2 regions of the Bacillus sp. DTU_2020_1000418_1_SI_GHA_SEK_038 genome follow, and region 2 is predicted to be linked to the other one. Evidence: riboswitches for the same ligand, from Rfam matches in the RefSeq annotation. Region 2 holds a riboswitch; the other holds the start of a gene.
What was found. Region 2 has a riboswitch for cobalamin ahead of RRV45_RS12950 (ribonucleoside-diphosphate reductase subunit alpha). Riboswitches for the same ligand answer to the same signal wherever they lie in the genome.
Positions count from the first base shown of each region.

Region 1: linked by a shared signal. The riboswitch ahead of RRV45_RS02415 (ABC transporter substrate-binding protein) and the one ahead of RRV45_RS12950 (ribonucleoside-diphosphate reductase subunit alpha) in region 2 are both predicted to bind cobalamin.

Region 1 is NZ_CP135435.1:457,273-463,206, forward strand. Features, by position in the region: gene mgtE (magnesium transporter) at 1-1,017, opposite strand, end outside; gene RRV45_RS02410 (hypothetical protein) at 1,279-2,055, shown strand; cobalamin riboswitch at 2,333-2,524, shown strand; gene RRV45_RS02415 (ABC transporter substrate-binding protein) at 2,663-3,637, shown strand; gene RRV45_RS02420 (FecCD family ABC transporter permease) at 3,603-4,661, shown strand; gene RRV45_RS02425 (adenosylcobinamide amidohydrolase) at 4,665-5,934, shown strand, end outside.
Region 2 is NZ_CP135435.1:2,627,731-2,633,664, reverse strand. Features, by position in the region: gene RRV45_RS12950 (ribonucleoside-diphosphate reductase subunit alpha) at 1-2,000, opposite strand, end outside; cobalamin riboswitch at 2,148-2,334, opposite strand; gene RRV45_RS12945 (spore coat protein) at 2,625-3,122, shown strand; gene RRV45_RS12940 (hypothetical protein) at 3,196-3,339, opposite strand; gene RRV45_RS12935 (amino acid permease) at 3,469-4,845, shown strand; gene RRV45_RS12930 (LysE family transporter) at 4,922-5,551, opposite strand; gene RRV45_RS12925 (hypothetical protein) at 5,711-5,934, shown strand, end outside.

The DNA.
Region 1 (5,934 bases), 2.2 Mb from region 2:
GACAACGACAGCAAGGGATTGGGTGCCGGTATTTCCGGTCATTCCAGAGATCATAGGCATGAAGAAGGCGAGTGCTACGACTTTCTGAAGAGTATCTTCATAGCCGCTAATAATACTCCCTGATAAAATTCCGATAAATAAGAGTAAAATCAGCCACGGCAGTCTTCGATAGGCTGCAACGAAAGCCTTTGTTTCAAAATCAATTGATTTCCCCGAAGCAGAAAGTTTTTCAAAATCTTCATTTGCTTCTTGAATAACAACGTCAATAATATCGTCAACAGTAGCAATTCCCATCAATACATTTTCTTCACTGACGACAGGAATCGCTAGAAAGTCATATCTTTCAACGAGTCTCGCAACTTCTTCCTGGTCGGTTGTCACGGATACCGAAATAACCCGTTCGTACATAATATTCTTAATGACCTCGGAAGGCTCAGCAATCAGGAGGTCACGGTATGATACAACGCCGACAAGTTTCCGTTCCTGATCTATGACATATAAATAATTGATGGTTTCCGCAAATTCGGCAAAAGATTTCAGCTTTCCAACCGCATCCATAACAGTATAGTAATCCCGAATCCAAACGAAGCGGTTTGTCATTAACCGCCCAGCTGTCTCAGGCGGATAATTCATAATGTCCTGAACGATTTGGGATTCGCTTTTCTTCATTCCAGAAAGAAGCGAAGCGATTTTCTCAGGAGATAAATCATCCAAGAGGAGGGCTAAGTCATCATTGTCCATTAAATCGAGAACTTTTCCTGTTTTCTCGATGCCCAATTTATTTAAAACCGCTAGCTGATCTTCTTTACTTAGCTCTTGTATTAAGTCAGCAAGCCGGTCAACATTCATATAAAGCAAAAAACGAGTCTTATGCTTTTCTGGGAGGTCTTCGTAAATTTGGGCAATATCATAAGGCTGCAATTCATCAAGAATGGTTTCAAACTCTTTTTTCTTATTTTCCTTTAATGTTTTAATAATGTGAAGAGTGATCTGATTTTCTGTCATATTCTGAATCATTCGTCTCACACTCCTTTCGCGGGAATGAGGTTTTATCTATATGGCACATGGCATAATGAATAACATATCATGAATATTATAAAAAAAGTTGCTATTGAAAGAAATGCAGTTATGATAAATATAATTGAAACTTTTATGTGGAAAATAAAACTAGTGATACTTTAAATTGATTTTTATTGATAAGATGATTTTGTTATTAAATGTCTTTATTTATTCTAAAAATGAAAGCATATATTTATTATAAGTACGGAGGTTTCACCATTGAAAAAAAGGAACCATAATATTCGAGACATCATCTATATTCATTTGAATGAACGTGAGCAATATGTTGTGACGTACGGAATTGAATTTGCTGAGTTCGCACAAGCTTTGTTCGAATCAATCAACAATCTCCTATTATTAAAGCACCGCTATGATGATGCGGACTTTAATATGCACACCTTACATGAATATATATCAAAAGACAAGCTGAGAAAGCTGATGGATAAAGACGTATATGGGTATGGTGATTTCTGCTGGATTGATTTTGAAGAGGAAGAGGATTTAAATGAGCTTTCTGGTCAGGCTATCGCGGAGCTATTATACATTGGACATTTAAAGGAGCATCTAAAACCGCCATTTTATAATAATTTAAGTAACCGATTTGTATATTTAGCTCATGATGACGGCTGGTTTAATAAAACATATTATCGGGATTTCGATGATTTTTTCCATATGCTCGGGGATGTCATTCCTGAAAAGATGGCAAATACAAAGGTAGAGAAATCACTGCTAGGCTTGAAGAAAAAGAAAACCTATCCGCCGATATCAAATGATATACTTCGTACATTGAAACCCCTTATGAGAGAAGGGGTCGTACTGTCTATTAAGGATATTGATCAAAGTCGGACAAAAATTGAAATTCCCATTTGGCCCATAGGGGATTTAACCGATATGGATGAAATGTATGAGGAATACGAATATATTGCGAAAACCCCATGTTCTGCAAAACTTGTCTTTGATAAAAAGCTAAGGGAATGGAAAATGTATGGCCAATAACGGATGTATATCTGTTATTGGTTTTTTGCTGGAGGGAAAGTGTAAGATTCATGGATCTCACTTTGATTTAATCCCAAGAGAAACGGTCACCATAAAGGTTTATGAATTACGAAAAAACTTGAATTTATTAAGGGAAAATAAATAACCTTTCTCCTTTTTCAAAAATATAGTGTATAATCGAAAGTGCGGAAAAATTTCATACATATTTAAAGAATGGGTGTCTTTTTAAAAGATAAGAGAGCATAGGTTTTCTCGAGTTTGAGAACTGTCTAGCTCCAGCGCCTAGCCCCGACAAGGCGCTTGCGCTTTTCTTAATAAGACTTAAAAGGGAAGTTGGTGTAATTCCAACGCGGTCCCGCCACTGTAATTGGGAGCTTACTGCAATTAGCCACTGTACATGTATGTATGGGAAGGCGCAGAAAAGCAATGACCATGAGCCAGGAGACCTGCCTAATTCTTACGCACCACAAGCCTACGAGGATAGGAGGTGTTTGACAGGTACAAGTCTTATTTTCTGATATACCTATTCAAACATCTCCATATTAAATGTGGGGATGTTTTTTTTATTTTAAAGGAGTTAGGAATTTCAAAATTGGAGGAATTTAGAATGAAAAAGCTATATTCATTATTATTCGCACTGCTTCTTGCTGTTGGCGTTTTGGCCGGATGTGGGGGAAGTGCAGAAGAACCAAAGGAAAATAATGCAGAGAAGGAAACACAACCAGCACAAGAGGAAAAAGCTGATTTTCCAGTCACAATAAAGGATGCCCTCGATAATGAGGTTGTCATAGAATCAAAGCCTGAGAAAATTGTTTCTCTGATTCCAAGTAATACAGAAATTGCGTTTGGATTAGGTTTAGGTGAGGAAGTCGTTGGTGTGTCTGATTACGATAACTATCCAGCTGAAGCTTCTGAAAAAGAGAAAATTGGCGGCATGGAATTTAATGTTGAGAAGATTATTTCCTTAAGCCCGAACCTCGTATTGGCACACGCTTCTAGCGCTCAAAGTGCAGAAGCTGGTCTTCAGCAGCTAAGAGATGCAGGAATTAATGTCCTTATTGTTAATGATGCAGCGAATTTTGATGAAGTCTTTAATTCTATTAACATGATAGGAACTGCTACTGGGAAGAAGGTAGAAGCAGAGGCTCTTGTTGAAAGCATGAAAGCAAAGCTTGAAGAAATTAAAGAAAAAGCTAAAGCCATTAAGGACGAAGAGCGCAAGAAAGTGTTTGTTGAAGTTTCCCCAGCTCCAGAAATTTATGCTGTTGGAGCCAACACGTTTATGGACGAAATGCTTCAAATGATTCATGCAGATAACGTAGTAACCGAAGAAAATTGGCCAAAAATGGATCCAGAGGCGGTAATTGAAAGAAATCCGGATGTAATCATTACAACTCACGGATATTATACAGAAGACCCTGTTGGCAATGTACTAGCCCGTGATGGCTGGCAGGATATTAATGCCGTTAAAAATAATCAGGTGGTAGACGTAGATTCTGATACAGTTACGCGTTCAGGCCCAAGGCTTGTTGAAGGAGTAGAGCTACTTGCAAAAGCAATTTACCCGGAAACATTTAAATAATAAGGTTTTTGCTTATATTCTAGCATCGGCATTTTTAGTAACTGCTATGCTGTTAGGCATTTCCATTGGAACGGTTTCGGTTCCAGCTATAGATATTATTAAAATTATTGGTGCAGAAATTTTCCGCATGACACCAAATGAACAAATTGATTCCATGTTTTCAAATATTGTCATGAATATCCGTCTTCCTAGAGTTATTCTGGCAGGCTTGGTTGGCGCATCTCTCGCAATTGCGGGAGCCGCCTTCCAAGGTTTATTAAGAAATCCTCTCGCAGACCCGTATACGCTAGGTGTTTCTTCAGGTGCCTCAGTGGGAGCTGTTATTACACTATTCTTCGGACTTTCCATTCCGTTTGTGGGCCTTTTTACGCTTCCATTGTTAAGCATCCTTTTTTCATTTGCTACCATTTTTCTCGTCCTGCTGTTTGCCCGTCATGTGGAACGGTCGATGAAGGTAGAGACGATTATTTTAACAGGTATTATTTTCAGTTCCTTTTTAGGAGCATTTATTTCACTGATGATTGCTCTAACAGGTGAGGAATTAAGACAAATAATTGGCTGGCTGCTCGGCAGTGTATCGATGCGCGGATGGGCTTATATCAAAATTATCATTCCATTTTTCATCATTGGGTCAGTTATACTGATAATAAATAGCAATGAACTAAATGCCATGTCCTTTGGGGAAGAAAGAGCCCAGCATATAGGCGTGAATGTGCAGAGAAGAAAGCTGATGATTCTTATTGCAGGCTCAATGCTTACAGGAGCGGCTGTGGCGGTTTCGGGTACGATCGGTTTTGTAGGGCTCGTTATTCCTCATTTGACTAGGCTGCTGTGGGGACCGGATCATAAGCACTTATTGCCTTTATCCATATTAACAGGCGGCGGCTTCCTTATACTTGCCGATCTTGTAGCAAGAACCATTATCTCTCCAACCGAGCTTCCCATTGGGGTTATTACAGCGCTTATAGGGGCACCTGTATTTGCAATCATTTTGATGAAACGAAGAACGGAAAGAAGAGGATAAATTATGCTTAGCGTCCAACAGATAACAGGAGGATATACAGGAGAGTCTGTCATCAAGAATGTATCCTTTGAACTGGAAAAGGGAGAGCTATTCGGGATATTGGGTCCGAATGGAAGCGGGAAAACGACGTTGCTCAAAATGCTTAGCGGCATTTTGCCTTTTAGCAGCGGGGAGGTCTTATTAAAAGGAAAATCATTAAGTGATTACTCCACTAAAGAATTGGCGAAAATCATTGCTGTTCTGTCCCAGCATTCCAATCAAAGCTTTTCTTATACTGTAAGGGAAACGGTTTCATTAGGCAGGTATGCCCATCAAAAAGGATGGTTTCATTCATGGTCACAGGAGGATGAACGGATAGTAAAGCAGGCAATGGAGCAGACAGGCGTTGAGCTTTTTGAAAGCCATTATCTTCATGAGCTTTCAGGCGGAGAAAGACAAAGGGTTTTCTTAGCACAGGCACTGGCACAGGAGCCCGAAATTTTGCTGCTGGATGAACCGACGAATCATCTTGATCTTTCCTTTCAAAAAGACTTGCTCGATTTGTTAAAAAGCTGGACAAAAAATCGCGGTCTAACCGTCGTCTCTATTTTTCATGATTTGAATCTTGCGGGTTTATATTGTGACCGGCTTTTGCTGTTAGAGAAGGGTGAAATTAATATAAACGACACACCAAATGAAGTGTTGCGGGAAGACCGAATACGAGGTGTCTACAAGACGAAGATTGAAAAGCATCCCCATCCAAAGGTGCCTGCCCCACAAATGGTGCTGCTCCCTGAAGACTTAGCAAGGGATCAGGAACGTTTATGCTTAGATGAAAGTTTTCTAGAGCTTTCTGATGAGCATGTTGTTTTCCGGTCGCCTATCCCTCTTCGAACGATGTCATCGGGAGTTGTTGGCTCCGGAACAGGCTGGCATCAACTATTTGTAAATCGCCATGTGGATAAAAATTATGACTGCATTGATCATCGGAAAGAGATGGTTGAGTATCTAAAGGCTCATGGGTTCGAGTCAGGAGAAACCGTGGGTATGATGACAGCCGTCATGCTTCAGGATGTGAGCTTTCAGCTTTATCGAGACGAAAGTTTTGCAGCGTTTGTTATTGTAACAGCTGGTGTTGGAAACGCCGTTGACGCGGCCAAAGCTAATGAACATGTTTTTCAATTACAGCCGGGTACGATTAATACATGGGTTTTTGTCAGTGGAGACATGACAGAGGAAGCCATTATACAGAGCATCATGACTGCTACGGAAGCAAAGGTAAAAGCGTTGCAAG
Region 2 (5,934 bases):
TTCTTTTCTTCTGCATATTCGATCGCATATAGTGGATCGATGCCATCGGTTGATCCTCCAATTTTTGCCGTTGAAGAGTTTGGAGCAACAGCCATCATCCAGCCATTTCTGACTCCGTTAATTTGGATATCTTTTTGTAAATACTTCCATCGTTCAGATGAATAATCTTTTCGTTTAAAATATTCTCCTGATTGCCACTCAGAGTCTTTGAATAATTTGTATGCACCTTTTTCTTTTGCAAGCTCCATTGAGGCATTTATTGCAAGATAAGCGATATCCTCATATAAATTATCTGCGTACTCAACCGCTTCGATAGATTCCCAATGAATTCCCTTAATAGCCAAGAGATGATGCCAGCCAAATGTTCCTAATCCAACTGCTCTATATTTCTGGTTCGTCCATTTTGCTTGTCCAACGGAGATTTGATTAATGTCGATTGTATTATCAAGCATTCTCATTTGGATTCGAATTAGGCGTTCCAATACATCTGCCTTCACCGCATTTGGCAAATGAATAGAAGATAAATTACATACAACAAAATCTCCAGGCTTCCGAACAATAATAATATTTCCATCCTCATCTTGATATTCATTCTGAATAACAGTCGCTGACATGTTCTGCATAATTTCTGTGCATAAATTGCTGCAATAAATAGAAGTTCTTCCATTTCCTTTTACATGTTTATTTGGATTTTGGCGGTTAACCTCATCTCGATAAAACATATAAGGTGTACCAGCTTCCAATTGTGAAACCATCATTCTTGCCATAATATCCATTGCGCGGTATGTTTTTCTAGGAAGAAGGGGATGGTTAACTGCTTCTTCGTATTTTCTCGTAAAGTGTTTTTCCTCGACCTCATCATAATAATCCTCAAGTCCCAATGGGTTTCCATTCTCATCCTTCCATCCCATAACCTGTTTAACTTGATGCGGACAAAAGGTGTGCCACTCGCCAATGCTTTTACCAGTTTCATCAACTTCTTCAAGTTTCTTCATGAATAGGTCTGGAATCGCTACTCCTGTAAATATGTCATGGGCTTTCCGGCGCTCATCCCCATTATTTGTCTTTAAATCTAAAAACCCATTCATAATATCCTTGTGAAAAACATCTAAATAAATGGCTATGGCTCCTTGTCTTTGCCCTAACTGATCGACACTGACAGCCGTATCATTAACAAGTCTAATCCAGGGAATAACACCAGAAGAATTGCCCTTAAATCTCTTTATATCTGACCCTAAAGCCCGAACCTTCCCATAGTAAATGCCTATTCCACCGCCATCCTTGCTTAATCTGGCAATATCCCAATTATTTAAATAGATGCTGTCTAAGGAATCATCTACCGTATCGATAAAACAAGAAGAAAGCTGTCCATAGCTTTTTCCGGCATTAGAAAGTGTTGGGGTTGCAACAGTCATATATAGATTGCTTAATGCCCAATAAGCTTCTTTGACAAATGATAATCGTTTTGACTTATCTTCATTTTTCATTAATGTCATCGCGATGATCATGAATCGTTCCTGTGGCAGCTCAAATATTTTTTTCTCATAATCCTTGGCAAGGTAACGATCAGCAAGAAGAAAAAGGCCAACATAGTTAAATAAATAATCTTTCTCAGGATCTATATACTTTTCAATTTCCTTGATTTCCTCTTTTGAATAGTAAGCTAGTAGATCTTCCGAATAGATCCCAATAGTCGTGAGTTCTTTTACAAGATGATAAAAGTCACCATATTTTAGACTTTCGTTATAGTCTCTATTTTTTGCAGCCTTTACATACAATTCATTTAAATATAAATGAGCTGCTAGAAAGGTCCAGTTAGGCTGTTCCATAGATATATTATTCAGTGAATAAAGAAGTGCATGCTGATTTAAAGATGACTCGGTTCTTTGCAGTTCTTTCAACTGATGTTTTAGTGGTTCCACGTTTATCTTATAAGTGTTTGAAGCTCTGTCTAACTCCGCTAATACTGAATCTAATTCCGTTACAATAGATGTATTCATTATCAAGTCCCCTTTACTTTTTTAAAAATACAAAAAACCCATCTCTCAAGACGAGGATGGGTAAGTAAAACGCTGATATGATAATAGAATATAAAAAAAATAGTCTATCAAAATACCCTCGTTTTACCTTCCCAACTCCCGAAGAAGATAACACGTTATAAATATGGCAGGTCTCCTGACTTGTGCTTTAGCCTACTTTAAGTCCTTCCCATCTTAAAAAAAGACAGTGGTTTCTACTTATTTCGATAGCACTTACAGTTGCGGGAACAGTTCTGGATTTTCACCAGATTCCCTATTAAGTCCATAAAGGGACACCATATTTATTGGTTTATCACTGTATATTGTGTTATTGAACAAAAATAAACACTATATATATGTAACTTTTTCGATTATAAGTCAAATGCGTTATTTTGACAACCTTTTTAAAATAGAGGGAATATTTAATATTTTTCTTTTTGATAAATTCTTTATTTTGGTGCCACCATTCAAGAAGCGCACAAAATTAATATTAGCATTTTCTTAATAAATATTTTCTAGTCAGAAATAGAAGAAGGGACAAATATCTACTCACCATATTTGGAATAGGATAGGGTGTGTGCACTATTTAATAATGGAGGATAAGAAATGAATTATGATATTCGAAAAACGTTAGCCTGGCATGAAACCCTTGAAATTCATGAGTTAGTCGGTTTTCAATCAATTGGATTAATGAAATTGAAAATGGCATTTAAAAAAGCAAGTGACAATGAACTTAAAGTTATTTATCGGAAATCCATAAAAGATATGGAAAAAAACCTAAATGAACTAATCCGATATTACCCCTCAGCCCCGATTCCACCAGGAAGAAATGAACCAGTAGGGGACGATATTGCTTTTTATGCCGGTGACCTTTTGGTGCTGCTAAAAACGGCCGTCCGTAATTATGCAGTTGCCATAACAGAAACAGCTACCCCTGAGTTAAGAAAAGTTTTAGTAAACCAAATGATCAGAGTGATTAATGGCCATGAAAGTATTTACCTTTATATGTATCGGAAGGGTTACTATCCTTCATATGATTTCGGGCAGCTTTTGCAAAATGATCTTAATAATGCACAAAAAGCGTTGAATATGAAGTATGAATGAAAATAAATATGTTATGTAAATTGAACAGTAAGAAGGACTTTTCCAACTTTGAGAAAAGTCCTTTTTGTATGTATTAACCTTTAATTCCATGCAGCCATTCCTGGTAACAATCAGGACAAAGAATTTCATCTTTGTCCTTATCCGATACTTGAAAAGTGACGTGATGTATTTCTTTTTCCCCGGTTTCAATCCTGCAATAAAAACAATGATTATCCATTTTAATCCCTCCTTGGATCTTATTTTTAAACGTTTCGTGATGAATTATTCTTTATGGTTAGACCGCTTCAAGATACATATTTAAGGACAAAGCACAAATAATAATTTGGAGTTTAAGGGAGGGATTTACATGGAGATACCTGCTCGTGCTGGTGACAAAGGGGATAAAAGCGAAGAAGGAAAAAAATTAGCTTGGTGGCAGCTGTCTTTAATCGGTGTTGGCTGCATTATTGGAACAGGGTATTTTGTTGGATCAGGAATTGGTGTTAGAATGACAGGTCCCGCTATTTTAATAGCCTTTATTCTAGCTGCGATCGGCACTTACACCGTTTTTGACGCCTTAGGAAAAATGTCCGCAAAAGACCCGCAAAAAGGGGCATTTCGTTCGTACGCGAAAAAAGCATATGGACGTTGGGCAGGATTTAGCAGCGGCTGGGTCTATTGGTTTTCTGAAATGCTGATAACCGGAAGCCAGTTGACTGCACTATCATTACTGACACGCTTCTGGTTCCCAGATGTGCCGCTTTGGGTTTTTTCCTCTATTTACGCAGTATTAGGGGTTATCGTCATTGTCATAGGAACAAAGGGTTTTGAGAAAGCCCAAAATGTTTTTGCCGTTATTAAAATTGCTGCTATTTTTATGTTTATTATTCTGGCAGCAACTGTCTTATTTGGGTTGTTTGGAGGAGACATTAAAGACTTTAAAATTCCTGCTAATAGAGAGGAAATCTTGCCTAGAGGATTTTATGGCTTATGGTCTGCACTAATCTTTGGATTTTATGCTTTCGGCGGGATAGAAATTATGGGGATATTAGCCACTAGATTAAAAAATAAAGAAGATGTTCGTAAATCAGGTTCTGTTATGCTAATCATCTTAACGACTATTTACTTAATCTCTTTAGCTTTAGCGACAGGATTGGCAGCGATAGATAAATTTAGTAAAAATGAAAGTCCCTTTGTTATTGCTCTTGATAAATATGATATCACCTTTTTTCCGCATGTATTTACAGGAGGCATTATTATTGCGGGCTTTTCTACCATGGCAGCTTCTCTATTTGCGGTAACCAGTATGATTGTCACTTTAGCAGAAGATGGAGATGCCCCGAAAATATTCTCTAAGAAGGGGAAGCTAAAAGTTCCTCCCCTGGCACTTGCCTTAACAATTGGTGGACTAGTAACGTCTGTTGTCATGGCATTAGTCATGCCTGATAGTGTGTATGAATATATTACGACAGCAGCTGGGTTAATGCTGTTATATAATTGGTTTTTTATTCTTATCTCTTTTCCGAGACTAATCAAAGCTACTAAATTCGATCATGTGAAACGCTTTATAGGGATGGGCTTAATTTTGCTCGCAATAAGCGGAACCCTATTCGAAAAGTCAAGCCGCCCAGGATTTTTCGTGAGTATTCTTTTTGTTGGTTTAGTGATAAGTGTGCTATTAATTATGAACTTAATAAAGAAACGAAAGGGTAGTAAAGGAGGGTATAACCCACAAGAAGCATAAAATTTTTAAGAAACATGGGTTGATCGTCTAATGGAAATTAGAGGACAACCCCAGAAATCAACCTATGGTCATCTTTTTATTGGAAAAATAATAAAAGAACCGCTTCATACCCAAAATAAATTCCGAACCCAATTAATGAAATACCTGAAAAAATAGAGATACCTGCAAGAATTTTTCCAGACAAAAATCTTCTAAAGCTGCTCGCAATTCCCGCCATCGTCACATCCCAAATTAATAAACCAACAATAATGGCAGAACTATATGTTAACAAATGAAGCTGATCATATTGCGTAGCTGTCTTTGCCAAGACAGATCCGAAAATGCCAAGCCAGAATAAAATAGTTAAAGGATTAGAAATGGAGATGAAAAAACCGTAAAGGAATGACTTGATTGCTGATTCACTTTTGTTACGAGTTGTTAACTCAATTTTTCCGGCACTTTGAATACTTTCAAATCCTGTATAAATGAGAACAAAGAATCCAAAGGACCACAAAAAGGTTTTGACAATGGGTATTTCAAGAAACTGAACTACACCCCAAAAAACAGCTATCATGTATAGGATATCTGCAATCATCGCTCCAAAGCCTACTAGCCAAGCATGGAGGAAGCCATTTTTAATTCCCTTATCTAATTGTGCTGCATTCACTGGTCCAATCGGTGCAGCCAAGGTAAGCCCGAGAAAGACATAACCCAAAAAGATTCCCATAATTATTCTCCTTGCTATGTATTATTCAACTTATAGGTTTGTACACATTCTATTCGCTCGTTAGGGGTTGTACGACAAATTTTCGTAAAGAATAAATAATCCAATTAGGAAAATAATAAAATAAATCTTCTTAAATACTCATACTGGAGGATATGAAACATGTCGGTCATCGTTTACCAAACCTTTGAAATAAAACAAGATAAATTTAAAGATGGATTAGATAATTTACTTGAAATTAAGAAATACAGAAATGAAAATTATAATCATAAAGTAGAAATCCTAACACCAATCACGGGCAAGGACCATACATACGCTGTCATTTCAACTTACGAAGGGCTCGCGGAAATGGAGCTGCAGAATAAAAAGATGTTCGATGATGATGA